DNA from 3 places in the Halanaerocella petrolearia genome. Region 2 is predicted to be linked to each of the others. Evidence: riboswitches for the same ligand, from Rfam matches in the RefSeq annotation. Region 2 holds a riboswitch; each other region holds the start of a gene.

Region 1 (6,955 bases), 360 kb from region 2:
CCATGAGATTACAGGTAAAGAAGCTGAAGAAGCTTTAGATGAAGTAGGAATTACAGTTAATAAGAATACTATTCCATTTGAGACTAAGAGTCCATTTGTGACTAGTGGAATTCGAATTGGAACTCCTGCGTTAACAACTAGAGGTATGAAAGAAGATGACATGAAGAAAGTAGGTCAGTTAATTACTAAAGTACTATTACATATTGATAATGAAGACGTTAAAGAAGAAGTCAAAAAAGAAGTAGCAGATTTAGTAGCAGATTTTCCATTGTTTAAGTCTGAGTAGTGAGTGATGAGTGTGAGTAGTAAGTGGTTAGTAAAAGTTTTACTCACACTAATTCCTCACTCTAACAACTAAAAACTAAAGGAGGAGAAATAATGAGCGAAGTATATACAATTGATCATCCATTAATTCAACATAAGTTGACACATTTAAGAAAGAAAGAGACAGGGACTAAAGACTTTAGAGAGTTAACTGATGAGATTGCAGCATTAATGGCTTATGAAGTTACTAGAGATGTTAAGCTACAGGAGGTAGAGATTGAAACTCCAGTTGCTAAGACTAAATCTAATGTAGTTGCTGGTAAGAAGTTGGCTATTGTACCTATTTTACGAGCTGGTTTAGGAATGGTAGATGGAATTGTTGATTTGGTACCAGCAGCTAAAGTAGGTCATGTAGGATTATATCGTGATCCTGAGACTTTAGAGCCAGTAGAATATTACTGTAAGATGCCAACAGATATTGAGTCTAGAGAATTAATTATGGTAGATCCAATGTTAGCAACAGGTGGAACTGCTGAGGCAGCCTTAGAATTTGTTAAGGAACGAGGAGCTGAGAATATTAAGTTTATGTGTTTAGTAGCAGCTCCAGAAGGAATAGAGAGACTACAAAAGGCCCATCCAGATGTTGATATTTATACTGCATCAGTTGATGAAAAGCTAAATGATCATGCTTATATTGTACCAGGTTTAGGTGATGCTGGTGACAGATTATTCGGAACTAAGTAAGCAGGGGCGTCCATCTTGGGATGCGTACTTTATGGAAATGACGGAAGTTGTAGCTAAACGATCTACTTGTCTACGAAGAAAAGTAGGTGCTTTAATTGTTAAGAATAAACGTGTCTTAGCTACAGGCTATAATGGAGCTCCTAGTGACTTGCCTCATTGTAGTGAAACAGGTTGTATTAGAGAAGAGCAGAATGTACCATCTGGACAGCGTCATGAGTTATGTCGTGGCTTACATGCTGAACAGAATGGAATTATTCAAGCTGCTTTACATGGTACTTCAATTGAAGGTGCTACTTTATACTGTACCCATCAACCATGTATTCTCTGTACAAAGATGATTATTAATGCTGGGATTAAGCGAATAGTCTTTAAAGGAGCTTATCCAGATGAGTTGGCCCAGAAGATGTTAAAAGAGGCAGATATAACATTAGAACAAATTGGATAAATTATCAGAATTCAATAATTGCAAAAAGTAAGTTAATCTTTTAGAATAGAGATGGACTTGCTTATTGGGAAACTGACCACTATTGTGTGGTCAGTTTTTTATTGTTATAAAAATTAGAAAGAAGGTGAAACTGATGTTATTAATGCCTTTATTAATCAGTTTATTAGTAGCTTATGCATTGGTTCCAGTAGTTAAAAAGTTAGCTTTTGCTCTAGGAGCAGTAGATGAACCTAATAAGCGTCGTATTAATACTGAAGCTATTCCTAATTTAGGTGGCTTGGCGATCTTTGCTGGAGTTATGCTAAGTCTCTTCTGGTTAGGACTTAATTCTCAAATAAAAACTATTATGGTCTGTGCTACTTTAATTGTATTTTTAGGAATTATAGATGATTTATATGAACTTTCGGCTGTGATTAAATTAATAGGTCAAATAGCAATTACTTTATTATTAGTCTTTTCTGGAGTTAAGATTGAATTTATCAAAGGTCATTATTTAGGAATGTTAAGTTTACCAATTACTTTAATCTGGATGTTAGGTACTATGAATGTAATTAATTTAATTGATGGTTTAGATGGTTTAGCTGGTGGAGTGACAGTAATTGCTGCTATTCCATTAGGTATCTTCGCTTATCAGCAAGGTCAGATGTTAGCTGTATTAATGACCTTAAGTTTAATTGGTGCCACGTTAGGATTTTTACGTTACAATTTTAATCCGGCTCAAATCTTTATGGGAGATACCGGAAGCATGTTTTTAGGTTTTATGTTAGGTGTTATTTCTATTACTGGTGCTTTAAAGAGTATAACAACTGTTACCTTTATTATTCCTATCTTGGTACTAGGAGTTCCGATTTTTGATACTTTATTTGCTATTTTACGACGTAGATTAGTTGGAAAACCTATCTTTAAAGCAGATAAGAACCATTTACACCATCAGTTATTGAGTTTAGGCTTAACTCAGTGGCAAGCTGTGATTATCGTTTATTTAGTCAGTCTGTCTTTAAGCTTAGTAGCTATAGGAATTAGTCAAGCAGATTTAAATCAATTAGTATTTTTATTAGGAATGATAACTTTATTTCTGTTAAGTGGTAGTTATAAATTGGGAATTTTGAAGACGGATTCTAAAGTTTACAAAGATACAGGATATTGTGATAAATAGTACAAATATCCTTTACAAAATTTAAGATATCTATTATAATGTAAGCAGTGAAATATTAATTAGAGATAGTTTGATATAAAAAATAGAAATCAAATTCCTTGCAGTAAATATCACTTTATTGTATAATGTTTGTAGATAATTAAATATTTATGCTAATTGCCTAATCCTATATTGGAGCGGGGGACCCATTTTTTTGGGGCGAATCCATTATTGAGGGTGAAGTTGAGCTTGAGTTTAAGTAAATATCTATTTTGCTTAGACTTAGACTCAGACTTAAACTCAAGGTGGTAAGGTAACCCTTTTACCTGAGCCCGACAGCTAACCTCGTAGGCATTCGGAAAGGGGATCAGTCTAGTCTGTTTATAGCTATTTAAACATTCTATAGCTATAAATAGAAAAGTATACCTAAAAAGGGCTACGGCTATCTGCTGTGGTCTTTTTATATTTTTGTTATGAGTTATCTGTTATGAATGGTTTTTATTACGAAAGGTCTTGTCTTTTAGACCTGAAGGATCAGCTGTTAGTCAAGTTAAAGTTAAAACCATCCTATAACTTATTGGTTTATTTTTGTTGTTAAGCCAAAGGATATCTGATATAATTAGGGGAAGAAAGACAGTTCTTTAATTTATTTGTACTTTATGTATAATGTTTCTTAATTTAGGAATCACTAATTAGGAGAGTTGGTATGAAGGAAAAAGTGAAAGTTTTAGAGGCATTAGCTTTATTATCTCAAATAGGAATTGCTATTATTGTTCCTATTATTGGTGGTGTCTGGCTGGGTGATTATTTAGATAGTATATTGGCTACTGAACCTTTGTTTTTGATTTTGGGAGTTATTTTAGGAGTTATTGTTGGCTTTAGAAATGCTTATCGACTACTAATTAGCCAACAAGATAGTGGGAAGTGATCAATTATGAAGCAAGTAAAGAGAACAAAGACATTTATCTTTAAATGGACAATTATTTTAAATATAGTTTTAATGTTGTTAATGGCTATCTTTTTAGATAGGAAAGCTGTTTTAGGTATCTTTGTAGGAGGAGTAATGAGCTTGCTTAATCTCCAACTACTTTCTTCTTCCTTACAGAGGGCAGTAGAGTTTAAACCAGTCAAAGCTGGAGTTTATACCTTTATTCAATACATACTAAGATATATTCTCTGGTCCGTAACTTTTTATATAGCTCTAAAGAGGCCAGATGTAAATTTAGTAACTGTTCTAGTAGGTATGTTAACAGTGAAAGGAGTTATTTTGGTAGTTAATGCTTTTAATTTTTGGCCCCAAGGTCGTGAATATAATTTAAAGAAAGTAGGAAGAAAGGAGGGAAGATAAAGGATGAGTATTTTAGATAAGATTTTTTTAAGAGGGGCTCCCTCAGCTGATGCATTTAGCCCAGATGTTATGTTTTATTTGCCTGATAATGCATTAACTAGAATGTTACATATTGCTAATGCTCCAATTAAATCAACTGTGACTACTACTTGGGTTATTATGGCTGTTTTAGCTATATTTTCTTGGTTAGCTACTCGTAATTTAAAACGAGAACCTGAATCAGGAAGTCTTCAAAATATAGCTGAAGCATTTATAAAAAGTGTATCAGGTCTAGTTGAAACTACAATGGGCCCTAATATGAAGAAGTTTACTCCTTATATAGGAACTTTAGTGATTTATTTGACTATTGCTAATATTATGGGGATTGTTCCAGGAAGAGATGTTTTGCATCTTTATACCCCAACAGCAGACTTAAATACTACTTTTGCTTTAGCAGCAATTACTTTCTTTAATATTCATTACTTTGGTATTAAGTCTAATGGACTTGGAACTTATTTGAAGGGTTACTTTGAACCAATGCCTTTCTTATTCCCATTGAATGTAATTGGAAATCTGGCAGATCCAGTGTCATTATCTTTCCGTTTGTTTGGTAATATGATGGCCAGTGTCGTTATTATGGGGCTGTTATATGGAGTAGTTACTTTAATTATTCCAGGTTTAGCTGATCTATACTTTAATTTATTCTCTGGTGTGTTACAGGCTTTCATCTTTACAATGTTAACTATGACTTATATCTCAATGGAGATGGAGTAATCTCTCCATGGTAGAAAGGAGGGATTTGAGTGGAAGAAATATCTAACCTAGTAGTATTTCTTTTAGAGTGGTTTAACCAATTTAGTGCTCGTACTCAAGTGTTAGCTGCTACTGCGATAGCTACTGGGTTGGCTATGATTGCAGGTATTGGTCCAGGTATTGGTCAGGGATTTGCAGCAGGAAAAGGTGCTGAAGCAGTAGGTAAGAATGAAGAGAATAGTAATAATGTTACTTTAGTTATGCTGTTAGGAGCAGCAGTTGCTGAGACTTCAGGTATCTTTTCTCTAGTAGTAGCTTTAATCCTGCTATATGCTAATCCACTAGTTGGGGTGGCAGGAGCTGGAATAGTAATTGCTGCTTCTACTTTAGGAGCAGGTTTGGCTATGATTGCAGGTATTGGCCCAGGTATTGGACAAGGTTTTGCTGCAGGAAAAGGTGCTGAACGTGTTGGAAATAGACCAGGATATCAAGGTCTAATTATGAAGGTTATGTTATTAGGTCAGGCTGTAGGTCAGACAACAGGTATTTATGCTTTAGTAGTAGCTTTAATCTTATTATTTGCTAACCCATTACTTGGTTAGTTGCTATAAATAATTTAGAAAAAGGAGGAATACATAATGGATGGTCAATCTTTAATTGCAGCTGCATCTGCTATTGGAGCAGGTTTAGCTATGATTGCAGGTATTGGTGCAGGTATTGGTCAGGGATTTGCAGCAGGAAAAGGTGCTGAAGCAGTAGGAAAACAACCAGAAGCTCAAGGTGTAATTACTAGAACAATGTTACTTGGTGCTGCTGTAGCAGAGACAACAGGTATTTATGGTTTGGTAATTGCCTTAATCTTATTATTTGCTAATCCACTTCTTGGCTAAGTTAAATCTTAATAAGGGATTGGATAATGATGAATATGCCTATTCATCTTCCATTCCCTTTTATTATGGTAGTCTCGAAAGGAGGGAATAGACAGTGATTAGTTTAGATATAACCTTCTTCTTTCAGTTAATTAACTTTATTGTGTTATATCTAATTTTAAAGGGGTTATTGTTTGAGCCTATTACTAACTTTATGGAACAGAGGTCTGAAGAGGTTTCTGATCAGATAGAATCAGCAGAAGAAAAGGAAGCAGAAGCTGAAGAATTAAAAGAAGAGTATCAACAAAAACTAAGAGAAGCCAAAGCAGAAGCTCAAGAGATTATTGAAGATAGTCGTCGTCGTGGTAAGAAACAGAAAGATGAAATTGTTAGTAAAGCTCAAGAAGAAGCTAATAGAAAGATTGCTAAAGCAGAAGAAGAGATAGCTCGGGCCAAACAAGAAGCTCAAGAGGAATTAAAAGATGAAGTAGCTGACATTGCTGCTGAAATGAGCAAGAAGGCCTTAGCTAACTATGTTGCTAAGCAGAATCTAAAAGCAGAAACCATTGATCAGTTTATTGAAGAACTTGATCAAGAGAAGTTAGGTGAACTAACATGATAGAAGAACAAGTGGCTGAAAAATATGCTCAAGCTTTATTTGAGTTGGCCCAAGAAGAAGATAATTTAGAAGCAACTTTAACAGAATTTGCTGATTTAACCACAATGGTGCAAGAAAGTGAAGAACTAAATCAAGTATTGCATCATCCAGAACTTACTGGAGAACAGAAGAAAGAATTATTTGCAAAAGTTTTTGCTGATGAGTTATCGAATGATTTATTTAATTTTGTAAAGTTGTTAATAGATAAGAGTCGTGAAACTTTATTAGATCTTATCTACCAACAGTTTAAGAAGTTGGTTGATAAAGAAGCTAATAGATTAGAAGTTGAAGTTAGATCACCAATTGAATTGTCTCAGGAACAGCAAGAGAGATTACAGACTAAGTTAGCAGAGCAATTAAATAAGGATATTAAATTAGAAGTTGAAATTAAACCTGATTTAATAGGTGGTCTAGTACTCAAGATTGGTGATAAGATAATTGATGGTAGTTTAGCAAGTCAACTAGAAAATTTAAATCAAAACCTAAAAGAGTTAGAAGTAAGTTAGGGGTGAGATGATGAATCTTAAGCCTGAAGAAATAAGTTCTATCATTAAGGAACAAATTAAAAATTATGATGTAGAGATAGAAACTGAGGGTGTAGGAACTGTTCTTAGTGTAGGAGATGGTATTTCTAGAATCCATGGTTTAGAAGATGCTATGGCTGGTGAATTATTAGAGTTTGAAAGTGGAGTTAATGGCATGATTCTAAATCTTGAGGAAGATAGTATTGGTTGCGTAATTATGGGAGATGAGTCACAGA
Region 2 (6,955 bases):
GCTCTAGGCTCATAGCTAATAACTTTTCTCTTGACTGCTATATAGTGATATGTTATACTAAGTAAGGACAATAAAGCAGAAGTCATCCGCTTCTCACCTGAGACAAAGAAGCTTAGGTTAATATAATTAGCTTATATACCTAGGGGTATGTATGTCTAATTTTTTTACTGCGGATGGCCTAATTAAAGGTCATCTTTTTCTTATTTCAGGAGGTGTATGTAAAATTAGTGCCGAAGATTTAAGAGTTAACCAGCAAATTAGAGCTAGAGAAGTAAGAATTGTAGATAATGATGGTGAACAAGTTGGTATTATGTCACTTAAGAAAGGCTTAAGTTTAGCTGATGAAAAGGATTTAGATTTAGTCGAGGTTGCTCCTCAAGCTAAACCGCCTGTCTGTAAGATTATGGACTATGGTAAGTATAAGTATGAGCAGGCTAAGAAAGCTAAGAGAGCCAAGCAAAATCAAAATGTAATGAAGACTAAAGAAGTTCAGCTAAGTGCTAATATTGAAGACCATGACTTTAATGTTAAAGCCAAGATGGCTAGAAGATTCTTAAATGATAAGAATAAAGTTAAAGTTAGTCTTAGATTTAGAGGTCGGGAAATTGTTCATAAAGATCTTGGTTATGAATTAATGGATAGATTAGCTGAAAAAGTTAGTGATATAGGTAAGGTTTCTAAGAAACCTACAATGGAAGGCAGAAACATGTTAATGTTTATTACACCAAAGAGCGAGAAGTAGAAGGAGGGATAAACATGGGTAAGATGAAGACTCATAAAGGTGCTAAGAAACGCTTTAAAAAGACTGGTAAAGGTAAGTTTAAGCGTAAAAAAGGTTTTAAGAACCACTTAAATACTAAAAAGACTTCTAGTCGTAAGAATAAGTTAGGTAAAGATGCTGTAGTTCATGAAGATGATCAGAAACGTGTAGAAGAATTATTACCATATGAGTAAAACTTAATACAAGGAGGTATGAATTATGCCACGGGTTAAACGAGGTAATAGAAGAAGAAAAAGAAGAAAGAAGATTCTTAAATTAGCAAAAGGTTATTTTGGAACTAAGAGTAAATTATATAGACCAGCTACAGAACAGGTAATGAAGTCATTAAATTATGCTTATCGTGATAGGAAGCAGAAGAAAAGAGACTTTAGAAAGTTATGGATCAGCCGAATTAATGCTGCTGCTAGACAGCATGACCTACCTTATAGTCGGTTTATTCATGGCTTAAAAGAAGCTGGTGTAGAAGTTAACCGCAAAATGTTAGCTGATATGGCAATTAATGATGAAGAAGGATTTGCTGAATTAGTTGACTTAGCTAAAGAAAACATCTAACATCTCTTATAAATAAAGGGCTTAAAGTTATTTACTTTAGGCTCTTTTGCTTTTTTAATAGGAATAATATTGCTTGAATTGCAATTAAATTACAAAGAACTTGACAAATAAGTAATTAAGAAGTTATAATAATAGCACTGGAAAATTGAATACTTTTAAAGATGCCGAATTTTATACTATTATCTGGTATAGAAGCGGGGGACCCATTTTTCTTGGGGCGAATCCAGTATTAAGATTGAGATTGAGCCTAAGCTTAAGTAAATAGCTATTTTTAATAATTCTATTTAAACTTAGACTCAGACTTAAACTTAACTTGGTAAGGTTACCCTTCAACCTGAGCCCGACAGCTAACTTCGTAGGCAGTAAAGAGGGGGTAGAGAGTATGTCTATTCTATATTTTTTGGGACTACAGCTACCTGCTGTAGTCTTTTTGTATTAATATAGTCAATTAATGGAATAATTCTTATAGTATTGAATTGAAAGAGAGGTGGAGAGATGAAGAAAAGATTTAATCTGCATGAATTAAGTTCTGCTCAAATATTGTCTTTAGGATATTCAACAGTGATTTTATTAGGGGCTCTATTATTAACATTACCTATAGCTACTACAAATGGTCAAGGGATGAATCTCTTAGATGCTATTTTTACTGCTACCTCTGCTACAGCAGTAACAGGGTTAATTGTTGAGAATACAGCATCTTTCTTTACTGTCTTTGGTCAAGTTGTAATTATGTGTCTAATTCAGATTGGTGGTTTAGGAATTATGAGTATGTCTACTCTATTTGCCTTTCTGGTAGGTAAAAAAGTGACCTTAAAACATAGGTTGATGATTCAACAGGATTTAGACCAGTTTGAACTATCGGGAATTTTACAATTAGTAAAATATGTTGTAGCTGTTACTTTTACAATTGAGGGGACAGGAGCTGTGTTGTTATTTACTAGGTTTGTGCAGGATATGCCTTTAGGTAAGGCTATCTATTATGCCATTTTTCATTCAGTATCAGCTTTTAATAATGCTGGTTTTGATATCTTTGGTAACAGTTTAGCAAATTTCACTGGAGATATAACAGTTAACTTCACAATTACTAGTCTGATTATTTTAGGTGGGATTGGTTTTGCAGTAATTGCTGAAGTATATGATGGTAAAAGATTTAAGAATTTTTCTTTACAGACTAAGTTAGTTTTAAGTGTAACATTAGTTTTAATTATAGTTGGTTTTATTGGGTCTTTTATTTTAGAATACTCTAATCCAGCCACAATGGGGAATTTATCTTTAAAGGATAAGGTAATATCTTCTTACTTTTTATCTATTACTCCTCGAACGGCTGGGTTCAATACTTTACCAACAGGTTCTTTAAGAAATTCAACTATATTTTTTGTAATTATTCTGATGTTTATTGGTGCTTCACCTGGTTCTACAGGTGGTGGAATTAAGACAACTACTTTTGGAGCTTTACTTGCTGTTTTATATTCACGAGCTACTGGTAGAGATGATGTAGAAGTATATAAACGGCGGTTGGGTAGAGAGGTAATTTTTGATGCCTTATCTATTACCTTTATTGCTTCAGTTCTGGTAGCTTTAGTAACTATTATTTTGACGATTACTGAGCAGGCACAATTTATTGATCTCTTCTTTGAAGCGGTATCAGCTTTTGGAACAGTAGGTCTATCAACTGGAGTAACTGGTGATTTATCTACTATAGGTCGAATAGTAATTATTCTGACTATGTTTGCTGGTCGAGTTGGCCCTTTAACTATTGCAGTTGCAGTAGCTGAGAAGAGACATAAGGCTAATATTAGGTATCCAAAAGAGAAGATTTTAGTTGGGTAATGATTTTTAGTAAGGAGGATGAGAAATGAAACAGTTTATAGTGGTAGGTTTAGGACGTTTTGGAGCTAGTGTAGCTACTACCTTAGCTAATAAAGAACATGATGTATTGGCAATCGATATAGATGAAGACAAAGTACAGGAGATTTCTAATGAAGTAACTCATGCTGTGCAAGCAGATGCTACTTCAGAAGAGGCTTTAAATACTTTAGGAGTTGATGAATTTGATATTGCTATTGTAGGTATTGGCTCTAATATTCATGCTAATATTTTGGCTACTTTAGTTTTAAAGGAGTTAGGTGTACCTCATGTAGTAGTTAAGGCACAAGATAATTTACATGGTAAGTTATTAAGTAAAGTAGGTGCTGATAAAGTAGTTTATCCTGAACGAGATATGGGTGTTAGAGTAGCAAATAACTTAGTTTCAGCTAATGTATTAGACTATATAGAGTTGGCTCCAAATTATAGTATTGCTGAATTAATTGCTTCAGAGCAGTTAAGTGGTGAAAGTCTTAAAGATTTGGATTTACGGAGTAAATTTGGTGTTAATGTTTTGGCTATTAAATCAAATGATGATATTAATCTATCTCCAGAAGCAACAGATAAAGTCAATTCCGGTGATGTATTAGTAGTTATGGGCCAAGAAGATAGTCTTAAGCAGCTTAAGCATTATTAACATATTAGCCATGAGTTTTGAGTCGTGAGCTATGAGTAAGTTCAAAAGATTTACATTCAAAATTTAAATTTCATTAGATTCTTTGTTTTAAAAAAATTGAACTGTTTTTTAATTTTGAATTTGAAGTAGCACATGACTCATAGCTAATAGCTCACAGCTTAATATCAATTAAATTCTACTTTCAGGTTATAATCTAAAAGTATCTAGTACATATTAAAGATACAAGCGATTAACCTGGGGGTGAGAATTATTTCTTCTATAGCTAGGTCCTTGTCGCCAGCCAGGTTTTTGGTATTAGGCTATTTAATATTGATTATTTTAGGAACTATCTTATTATCACTTCCTTGGGCTACAGTTTCAGGCCAGGGATTAAATTTGATAGATTCTTTATTTACAGCTACCTCAGCTACGGCGGTGACAGGATTAATTGTAGTTAATACGGCTCATGATTTATCATTATTTGGGCAGTTAGTAGTCTTATTTTTAATTCAAATTGGTGGCTTAGGTTTAATGACTAGTTCTACTTTAGTAGTCTTATTATTAGGTAGAGAAATTACTTTTAGAGAAAGGATTATCGTTAAAGAAGAGATAAATCACTTTAATCTTGCTGGGCTAATTAAGATAGTCAAGTATATTATTGGATTGACTTTAGGAGTTGAGTTTATAGGAGCAGTTTTGTTATTCTTAAGATTTAATTCTTTATTTTCAACTGGAAAAGCAGTCTATTTTTCTATCTTTCATGCCATTTCTGCTTTCTGTAATGCAGGATTTGATCTTTTTGGCAATAGTCTAGAGGATTTTGTAACTGATCCCTATATTAATTTAGTAATTACTACTTTATTTATTGTTGGAGGGATTGGTTTTGCAGTAATTGCTGATTTATATCATAAGCGAGAATTTACTTCTCTATCTCTAAATACAAAGATAGTATTATTAATTACAATAGTCTTGATTCTGGTAGGAGTCTGTGGAATTTTTTTATTAGAGTTTTCTAATCCTAAGACATTAGGCAATTTATCTTTATCTAACAAATTGCTAGCTGCATACTTTCAGGGAGTAACACCTAGAACGGCTGGTTTTAATACAGTTCCACTTGGTAATTTAACTTCTGGAGGTTTATTTTTAGTCATTATGTTAATGATAATAGGAGCTTCTCCTGGTTCTACTGGAGGAGGGCTAAAGACAACAACTATAGGTGTCTTATTATTAACTGCTTATTCATTGGTTAAAGGTAAAAAACGACCTCAATTATTTGGTCGGACCATTCCGCAACATATTATCTATAAGGCTTTAGCAGTTACAATTGTAGGAATACTATTTGTTATTTTAGTTACTTTGGGTTTAACAATTACAGAAGAATTTTCATTTATAAAAATCTTCTTTGAAACTGTATCGGCCTTTGGGACGGTAGGTCTGTCTACAGGAATTACTAGTGCTTTAAGTTCAGTAGGTAAGTTGATGGTGGTTCTGTTAATGTTTACAGGACGAGTTGGCCCGTTGACTCTAGCAGTAGCATTAGGAGAGAAGATAGAATCAGATAAGATTAAGTATCCAACAGAAGAGATATTAATTGGGTAGAAGAGGTGCGAAGTTAATGAAACAATTTATAGTAGTCGGATTAGGACGTTTTGGTACCAGTGTAGCTAAGGTACTAGCAGATAAAAACTGTGATGTCTTGACAGTAGATGTTGACGAAAATCGAGTTCAGGAGATTAGTAATGAAGTAACTCATGCTGTACAAGCTGATGCTACTAATAAAGAAGCGTTACAAGAGTTAGGAGTGAATGACTTTGATATAGCAGTAGTTAGTATAGGTGAGGATATTCAATCCAATATTTTAGCTACCTTATTACTTAAAGAACTTGGAGTTAGCAAAGTAGTTGTTAAAGCTAATAATCAGTTACATGGGAAGGTGTTACATAAAGTAGGGGCAGATAAGATAGTTTATCCAGAACGTGATATGGGGGCTAGAATTGCTAATAACTTAGTCGATGCTAATATCTTAGAGTATATTAAGTTGGCCCCTGATTATAGTGTGATTGAGATGAAACCTAATTCTGAAATGCATAACAAAAGTTTAAAAGAATTAGAGTTAAGAAGTCGTTTTGGAGTAAATGTAATGGCTATTAAACGAGGTAAAAAGGTTGAAGTCTCTCCTCGGGCCAACTTAAAGATTGAACCTGATGATACTTTAATTGTAGTAGGAGATAACGAAAGTTTAGAAGAATTAAGAAGATTATAGATTTGAGCTATTAGCTAGGGGGTGATATAATAGCTCCTGGTATTAAGCTACAGAAAGGAGTTATTAAAAGTGATTATCTCTAGTTTTACTAATAGTAAGATTAAAGATTTGCGTTCTCTTTATAAGAAGAAATATCGGCGTCAAGAAGGTGAATTTGTTTTAGAAGGAATTAGGATTATAGAAGAAGCAATAAAGGAAGAAACAGAGATTAAGCAAGTATTCTATTCAGATTATCTCTTACGTAATCAAAGAGGTAAAGAACTTTTACATAATTTAGAAGGGGATTCTACACAAGTATATCAAATTACTGATGATTTACTACAAAAAGTAGCTGATACTACTTCTCCACAAGGTATCTTAGCTATTGTAAAGCAAGTTGATTATAACCTAACTGATCTATTGACTGGTAAGCAGAAATTATTTGTGATAGCAGACCAGGTACAAGATCCTGGGAATCTAGGAACTATTATTAGAACTGCTGATGGAGTTGGAGCTGATGGAGTAATTACTACTAAAGGAACTGTCAGTCTCTACAATCAAAAAACAATTAGAGCTACTATGGGTTCTTTATTTAGGTTACCTGTCTATCGTGAAAACAAGTTAGAAGAATTAAAGAAGAAACTAATTGAAAATCAGATTGAGCTAGTTGTTGCTGATCTCCAAGGCGATACATACCATTATGATATTGATTATTCTCAATCAGTAGCAGTAGTAGCAGGTAATGAGGGTCATGGTCCAAGACAAGATTTGATTGATGAAGCTGATGAATTGATTAAGATACCATTAGTAGGTGGAGCTGAATCACTTAATGTTGCTATGGCTACAGGAGTAATCCTTTATGAGGCTTTACGGCAAAGAATGAATTAGTCTAGACTTG
Region 3 (6,955 bases), 150 kb from region 2:
TTGAGAAGCATCTCCATTAATCACTAATGCATTAGACTGTCTAGCTAATAGCCTACAATATTCCTTATCTTTATTAACAACAGATACCTGATATCCTTTAGCAATAAATTTCTTAGTTAAATGATAAACAACTTTGCCGCCGCCTACAATAATAATCCTCATCTTCTATCCTCCTTACCAGTTAGTAGTGACTTAAAATTATCTACTAGTAAATTAGTAGGACTCATTGTTATAACATCTAAGTCTTGATAAATAACTTCCTTGGCTGGATCTATTAGTCTAACTACTACCTTAGGAATTTCATATAATTCACTAGCTATCTGGGCTATCATAGAATTAACATTATCATCATTAGTAGTCACTATAATCACATCTGCTTTATCAAGTTTAGCTTCTTTTAATACTTCTATTTCAGCAGCATCACCTATTATTGTAAAACCAGTAAATTCAGCTGATAAGTGATTAAAAGATTCTTCATCTCTATCTACAACTACCACATCTTCTCCTTCTTTAGATAATAGATTGGCAATTGCAGAACCAGTTCGACCACAACCTACAACTAAAACATACATACTTGCTCCCTCTCTTTCTCTTAAGATTCCTCACCTAGATTGATATCATCTTTATTATAATTAAACTGACTTGTTCGTTCTAAGTTCTGTTGAGCTGGATCATAAGATGGGTCTAGCGCTAAAGCAGCTCGATATTTCTTTTGCGCTTCTAAAACCTCATCCTTTAATTCTAAAACTACCCCTAATAAATTAAAGGCCTCTGGTTTAGAAGTATCTAAACTGACTGCTTCTTGTAGATATTCATATCCTTTATCAAGCTCTTGTCTATTAATACAAGCTTTAGCATAATTTAAATAGTCTTTATAACTATCCAGTTCATCTTCTTCTAACTCTAAATTATTTCTTTCAATTACCTCTGCTACAATCTCTTTAATTTCATCAGGAGTAAATGGCTTTCTTAAATAATCTATAGCCCCTAACTTCATTGTTTCTACAGCAGTCTTGACTGAACCAAAACCAGTAATCATAATTACATTAGCCTGTTTATTAAAATCTTTAATCTGTCGTAGTACTTCAAGTCCATCCATACCAGGTAATTTCATATCTAATAAAACTACACTAAAGTCATCTTCCTTAAATTTCTCAACTCCATCTTCTCCATTAACAGCTGTTACAACTTCATATTCTTCTGTTAAACATTGTTTTAAAGTAATTCGAATATTCTTTTCATCATCAACAACTAAAATCTTGTCTTGTACCATAATTTATCTCTCCTTTTAATTTAATTTAAATGCTTAGCAACTTGCTCTAATAAATCATTTGGTTCAATTGGCTTAGTAATATACTCTTCAGCGCCTAAATCATAGGCTCTTTTAATATCTTCCTCTTCTGCTTTAGCACTCAACATTATAATTGGTGTTTCAGCAGTTATTTCATCCTCTTTTAGTGTTTCGCAGACTAAAAAACCATTCATCTTAGGAATTTTAATATCTAATAAAATCAAGTCAGGCTCCCAATCAAAAGCTGTATCTACTGCATCAACACCATTAGAAACAACTTTAACTTTATATCCAGCATTTTCTAAACATAATTTAAGCACAGTAATAATATTTTTATTATCCTCCACAACTAATATCTTATTCATCATCTCACCTACCTTACTTAGGCAATTTTAACGTAAAGGTAAAGGTACTGCCTACCCCCTCTTCACTCTCAACCCAGATTCTGCCTCCATGAGCTTCAATTATCTCCTTAGAAATAGCCAGGCCTAAACCAGTTCCTGTTCCCTTATCTTTGTCTGCCCCTGCTCTAACAAACTTATCAAAAATTTTATGCTGATACTCTTTAGGAATTCCTGAACCAGTATCTGCTACTGAAATATGAACCTTATGACCCTTTCTCTGGGCAGATAATCTTATTTCATCATCTACTTCAGTATACCGCAAAGCATTACCAATTAGATTAGTAACTACCCAAGTAACCTTATTCAAGTCCGCATAAACTGCTAAGTTATCTACCTCTTCAGTGATTAGCTTTATCCCTTGGTTTTTTGCTTGTTCAACAAAGGGCTGAATCGATGTCTCAAAGATTTTAGTCACTTGAATAGTTCCAAAGTCTAAATCTATTCTTCCAGATTCTATCTTTGATAAATCCAGTAAATCATCTACTAAGTTATTCAGGTGTTCACAATCCTCTTTAGCTACCTCTAATAACTCCTCTTGTTGGTCATTAACTTCTCCTATATTTTCTTCTAATAACATATTAATTCCCATATTCATTGATGTTAAAGGAGTTCTAAACTCATGAGAAACCATTGATACAAACTCAGACTTCATCTTATCTACTTCTTTAAGATGGGTAATATCCTCTAATAAAGTAACAACTAACGTAGTTGTATTATCCTTATCCTTTACAGGAGTAGTGGTAATTCTAAAATATAACTCTTTATCATCTTCAGCCATAAATTTAATGACCTGATTATCATTACCAAACTTTACTTCACCTGATTTTAGAGTTTCAGTAATAGAATCAAAAATCTTATCTTCCTTGATTGATTCTAAGAAGTGAGTTCCTAATATCTTATGTTCAGTTAAATCAAATAGCTTTTCTGCTCTAGGATTCATTAATAAAATTTTATTCTCTTGATCAGTTACCAGCAAAGGATTAGATATACTCTTAACAATTGCTTCAGACTTATTCTTTTCTTCAACTAATTTACTAACATTCATTGTTTCATATTCTTTAAGACGATAGGTCATTCTATTAAATTCACCAGCTAATTGTCCAATCTCATCTTTAGTATCAATCTCAATAACCTGATCTAAATTTCCTCCTGCAATCTCTTTGATCTTAGCAGTCAACTCTTTAATTGGTTTGATAATCAGATTAGAAATATAAATACCAAAGGATAAAGCCAAAATAAGTGCTACTATAGAGAAGATAACTGTTGAGTAAATTGCCTGAGTTGCATTATCATTAGCTCTCTGTTGAGCCTGTTTCATATGTTCTTGATTAACCATTAATAAATCCCTAGAATGTTTCTTTACCTTCTCAAAATGAGGCATAATCTGCTGTAAGTAATATTTTTGAACTTGACTAAAACTCTTTTGACCAGCCATCTTTCGTAATCTCATAAATTTCCCTAAATATTCTTGATAGTCTTGGTTAAGACTCTTAATAATCTTCTTCTCTTCTGGAATTGTTATATTGTCTTCAGCCCTAGATAGATACTTCATAAACTGCATTTGGTTCTCTTGAAATATATTTAGAGCCTTATCTTGTTGTCCAAAAATGAATATTAACTCTGCACTATCCTGTCTTTCTAAGGCCTCCATCATCTCCTCTGAAGCAATAACACTTCTATAATTTTCAACCATAATATCATGGATTGATTCATTTAAAGAGACAAAATTATAGATTGACCAACTAGCTAATCCAATTAAGACTATAATTACTGCCATATAACCCAATAATATTTTGGCTCGCAAGCTTAAATCTTTAGTCATTTAACCACCTCACATAATTAATTTAAGCAATCTTCTACTATAAAATACAAAAAAGACTACAGCAGGTAGCCGTAGTCTTTTTACGTATGTGTATACCTATAGATATAGCTATACATAGACATAGGTATAGCTATATCTATAGGTACACATATTCTACCCCCTTAAATCGCCTACGAGGTTAGCTGGCGGGCTCAGGTTAAAGGGAAACCTTACTAAATCCATTGTACAATGGATTTAGATTCGCCCCAAAAATGGGTCCCCCGCTTTTATATAAAAATATAAAATTCGGCGCTTAACTTAATATTCGATTTTATCTTTTCAGTAGTTTTATTATATCTAATAGGCTTTAATCCTGTCAAGAAAATATTCATATTAGAAATGAAATATAACTACTCCACTTAATCTTCATCTATTTCTTCATAGTCCTCTATATCAATAACATTATCCTCTTTTTCTTCTTTTGATTGAGATTTATTATTCTGTTGAAAATCATAATTATAGCCTTTCATAACTACTTTATCTTTAATCTGACTCTTAACTACCCTTCTAATAGCTCTTCTAGTTACTGGGATAATTAAAGAAAAACCAGTTATATCAGTTAGCAAACCAGGAGTTAATAACATTACCCCACCAATTAAAATCAATAGTCCATCTAACAAACTATCTTTAGGTAATTTAGCACTACTTAAATTACTCTTCACTTTTGAAATTACAGCTAAACCTTGCTGCCTAGCCAGTGATACTCCTATTATACCTGTTCCAGCTACCAACAAAACAGTTAGTGGTAAACCCATATACTCTCCTATTTTAATTAAGAAAGCCAATTCAATTAGTGGAACTAAAGAAAAGAGTAAAAACAATTTCAACATATTTTCTCACCTTCTTTCTATAAAAATAAAAAAGTGCGCAGCTTAATGCTACGCACTTTTAGAATTTAAATTATAAAATCTTAGCTTCTCCACGATAGATTAAACCACGAATACTATCAATTGTTACTACATCACCATCTGCTAACTTATCAGCAGCATTATTAACTCCTACAATTACAGGAAGATCTAGTTTTAGACCTTTGATAGCTGCATGAGAAGTTAAACCAGGATTTTCAGTAATGATTCCGGCTGCTTTCTTAAGAACAGGTAAATAATCATCATCTGTTTCTGGAGCTACTACAATGTCACCTCGTTTAACCTTCTCTTTAGCTTCAGCAGCATTATTAACTATACAGACTTCGCCACTTGCTGCCTTATTACCAACACCTACTCCACGTAGAGCAACTTCTCCTACAATCTCTACTCTTAATAGGTTAGTAGTTCCTGGGATACCAGCTGGTGCTCCAGCAGTAATTACTACTAAATCACCATCATCTACGTATTCAGCTTCCTTAGCAGCAGCAACTGATTCAGAAATCATCTCATCTGTAGATTCAGTAATATCTGCTAATACTGGCTTAACACCCCAAGATAAAATCAACTTATTAAAGACTCGCTTATTAGGAGTTACAGCTACTACTGGTGCATAAGGTCTATGTTTAGATACCATTCTAGCTGTATATCCAGAACGAGTAGAAGTAATAATTGCAGACGCTCCTAATTCATAGGCAGTCTTGCAAGTATCATAACTGATTGAATCAGTTATTGTTCTAGCTGGATTTAATGCTTCTCGATCTAATAACTGACGATATTTTAATGATTTCTCAGTCTCGGTTGCAATATTAGCCATTGTCTCAACTGCTTCAACAGGATAGTCGCCTTTAGCAGTCTCACCAGATAACATTGTTGCATCAGTACCATCATAAATTGCATTAGCTACGTCACTAGCCTCTGCTCTTGTTGGTCGTGGATTATGAATCATTGATTCTAACATTTGTGTAGCAGTAATAACTGGCTTACCAGCTCGATTACACTTATTAATCATCATCTTCTGAGCTGCTGGTACCTTTTCAGCTGGGATTTCCACACCTAAGTCACCACGAGCTACCATTAATCCATCAGCTACTTCTAAAATTTCATCAACATTCTCTACACCTTCTTGGTTCTCAATCTTAGCAATAATATGTATATCAGCATTATGCTCTTCTAAGATTTCTCTAATAGCTAACACATCAGAAGCTTTACGCACAAAAGAAGCTGCAATAAAGTCTACACCCTGCTCAATACCAAACTTAATATCATTTCTATCCTTCTCAGTAATAGCTGGTAATTGTACAGGTACACCTGGTAGATTAACACCTTTTGTAGAACCTAATTCTCCACCATTAATTACCTTACAGATAACATCTGTTTCAGTAATTTCTTTTACCTCTAAACCAATTAATCCATCATCAATTAAGATGGTATCTCCAATAGACATATCCTCTGGTAAACTCTTATAAGAAACAGATACTCTCTCATTGTCTCCGGCAATATCTTCAGTAGTTAAAGCAAAATCTTGCCCATCTTCTAAGACTACATCTTCATCATTCTCTAAGTCTCCAGTTCTAATCTCTGGTCCCTTAGTGTCTAATAATAGAGCTACTGACTTCTCTTTTTCAGCAGATAACTCTCTAATCTTATCTACCTTAGCTCCATGCTCCTCAAAATCACCATGTGAAAAGTTAAGTCGAGCTACATTCATCCCAGCATCAATTAACTGCGATAATGTTTCCTTATCATCACTAGCTGGACCAATAGTACATACTATTTTTGTTTTTCTCATTAACAATTCCCCCTTATATAAGATTAAGTTAAAATATTAGCTAATTTATATAGATTTCTATCTAATTCTTTATTACCTTCAATTGCTTCTTCAATTGGAGATATCTCTACCTTATTATGAATTAAGCCAACCATTTTATTACTTTCACCAGCTAATAACTGATCTACTGCAGCAGCCCCTAATCTACTAGCTAGTAATCTATCACGACCAGTTGGAGCACCACCACGCTGGATATGGCCTAAAATACTTACTCTAGTTTCAAATCCTGTTCGTCCATTAATCTCTCGCCCTAACACAAAAGCTGGACTTTCCCCAGGATTTCTATCAGTTTCAAATTCTATATCACCAAATTCTACTCCTTCTGCTACTAATACAATACTATGAATTTTACCTTCTTCATAATCTTCTTGAATTTGTTCACAAACTTCATCAATATCAAATTCAACTTCAGGTACTAAAATAGATTCTGCTCCTCCAGCTAATCCAGCAGCCAAAGTCAAGAATCCTGCGTGACGACCCATTGCCTCAATTACAAAAGCTCTTTCATGAGAACTAGCTGTATCACGAATTTTAGTAATTGCATCGATAATTGTATTCATAGCAGTATCATAACCAATACTATCATCTGTACAAGCAATATCATTATCAATAGTTGCCGGAACACCAATAGTTTGAATTCCAGTCTCTTGGCTTAATAACATAGCCCCAGTAAAGGAACCATCACCTCCAACAACTACTAATGCT

Evidence for each region. Region 2 has a riboswitch for cyclic di-AMP ahead of ACYQ39_RS05395 (TrkH family potassium uptake protein). Riboswitches for the same ligand answer to the same signal wherever they lie in the genome.
Region 1: another riboswitch for cyclic di-AMP. It lies ahead of ACYQ39_RS07120 (AtpZ/AtpI family protein); the one in region 2 lies ahead of ACYQ39_RS05395 (TrkH family potassium uptake protein).
Region 3: another riboswitch for cyclic di-AMP. It lies ahead of ACYQ39_RS06075 (sensor histidine kinase); the one in region 2 lies ahead of ACYQ39_RS05395 (TrkH family potassium uptake protein).

What each region holds. Positions count from the first base shown of each region.
Region 1 covers NZ_BAAHXW010000001.1:1,408,889-1,415,843, reverse strand. Annotated here, with positions in the region: gene ACYQ39_RS07140 (serine hydroxymethyltransferase) at 1-286, shown strand, start outside; gene upp (uracil phosphoribosyltransferase) at 379-1,008, shown strand; gene ACYQ39_RS07130 (deoxycytidylate deaminase) at 977-1,453, shown strand; gene ACYQ39_RS07125 (MraY family glycosyltransferase) at 1,587-2,609, shown strand; cyclic di-AMP (ydaO/yuaA leader) riboswitch at 2,757-2,958, shown strand; gene ACYQ39_RS07120 (AtpZ/AtpI family protein) at 3,295-3,516, shown strand; gene ACYQ39_RS07115 (ATP synthase subunit I) at 3,523-3,936, shown strand; gene atpB (F0F1 ATP synthase subunit A) at 3,940-4,689, shown strand; gene ACYQ39_RS07105 (ATP synthase Fo subunit C) at 4,719-5,270, shown strand; gene atpE (ATP synthase F0 subunit C) at 5,307-5,558, shown strand; gene atpF (F0F1 ATP synthase subunit B) at 5,653-6,156, shown strand; gene ACYQ39_RS07090 (F0F1 ATP synthase subunit delta) at 6,153-6,701, shown strand; gene atpA (F0F1 ATP synthase subunit alpha) at 6,712-6,955, shown strand, end outside.
Region 2 covers NZ_BAAHXW010000001.1:1,050,337-1,057,291, reverse strand. Annotated here, with positions in the region: gene infC (translation initiation factor IF-3) at 152-742, shown strand; gene rpmI (50S ribosomal protein L35) at 757-954, shown strand; gene rplT (50S ribosomal protein L20) at 980-1,333, shown strand; cyclic di-AMP (ydaO/yuaA leader) riboswitch at 1,486-1,710, shown strand; gene ACYQ39_RS05395 (TrkH family potassium uptake protein) at 1,829-3,163, shown strand; gene ACYQ39_RS05390 (potassium channel family protein) at 3,189-3,836, shown strand; gene ACYQ39_RS05385 (TrkH family potassium uptake protein) at 4,077-5,414, shown strand; gene ACYQ39_RS05380 (potassium channel family protein) at 5,431-6,078, shown strand; gene ACYQ39_RS05375 (TrmH family RNA methyltransferase) at 6,148-6,945, shown strand.
Region 3 covers NZ_BAAHXW010000001.1:1,196,550-1,203,504, forward strand. Annotated here, with positions in the region: gene ACYQ39_RS06055 (potassium channel family protein) at 1-162, opposite strand, end outside; gene ACYQ39_RS06060 (potassium channel family protein) at 159-572, opposite strand; gene ACYQ39_RS06065 (sigma-54-dependent transcriptional regulator) at 593-1,273, opposite strand; gene ACYQ39_RS06070 (response regulator transcription factor) at 1,294-1,656, opposite strand; gene ACYQ39_RS06075 (sensor histidine kinase) at 1,670-3,517, opposite strand; cyclic di-AMP (ydaO/yuaA leader) riboswitch at 3,670-3,818, opposite strand; gene ACYQ39_RS06080 (FxsA family protein) at 3,916-4,386, opposite strand; gene pyk (pyruvate kinase) at 4,457-6,211, opposite strand; gene pfkA (6-phosphofructokinase) at 6,235-6,955, opposite strand, start outside.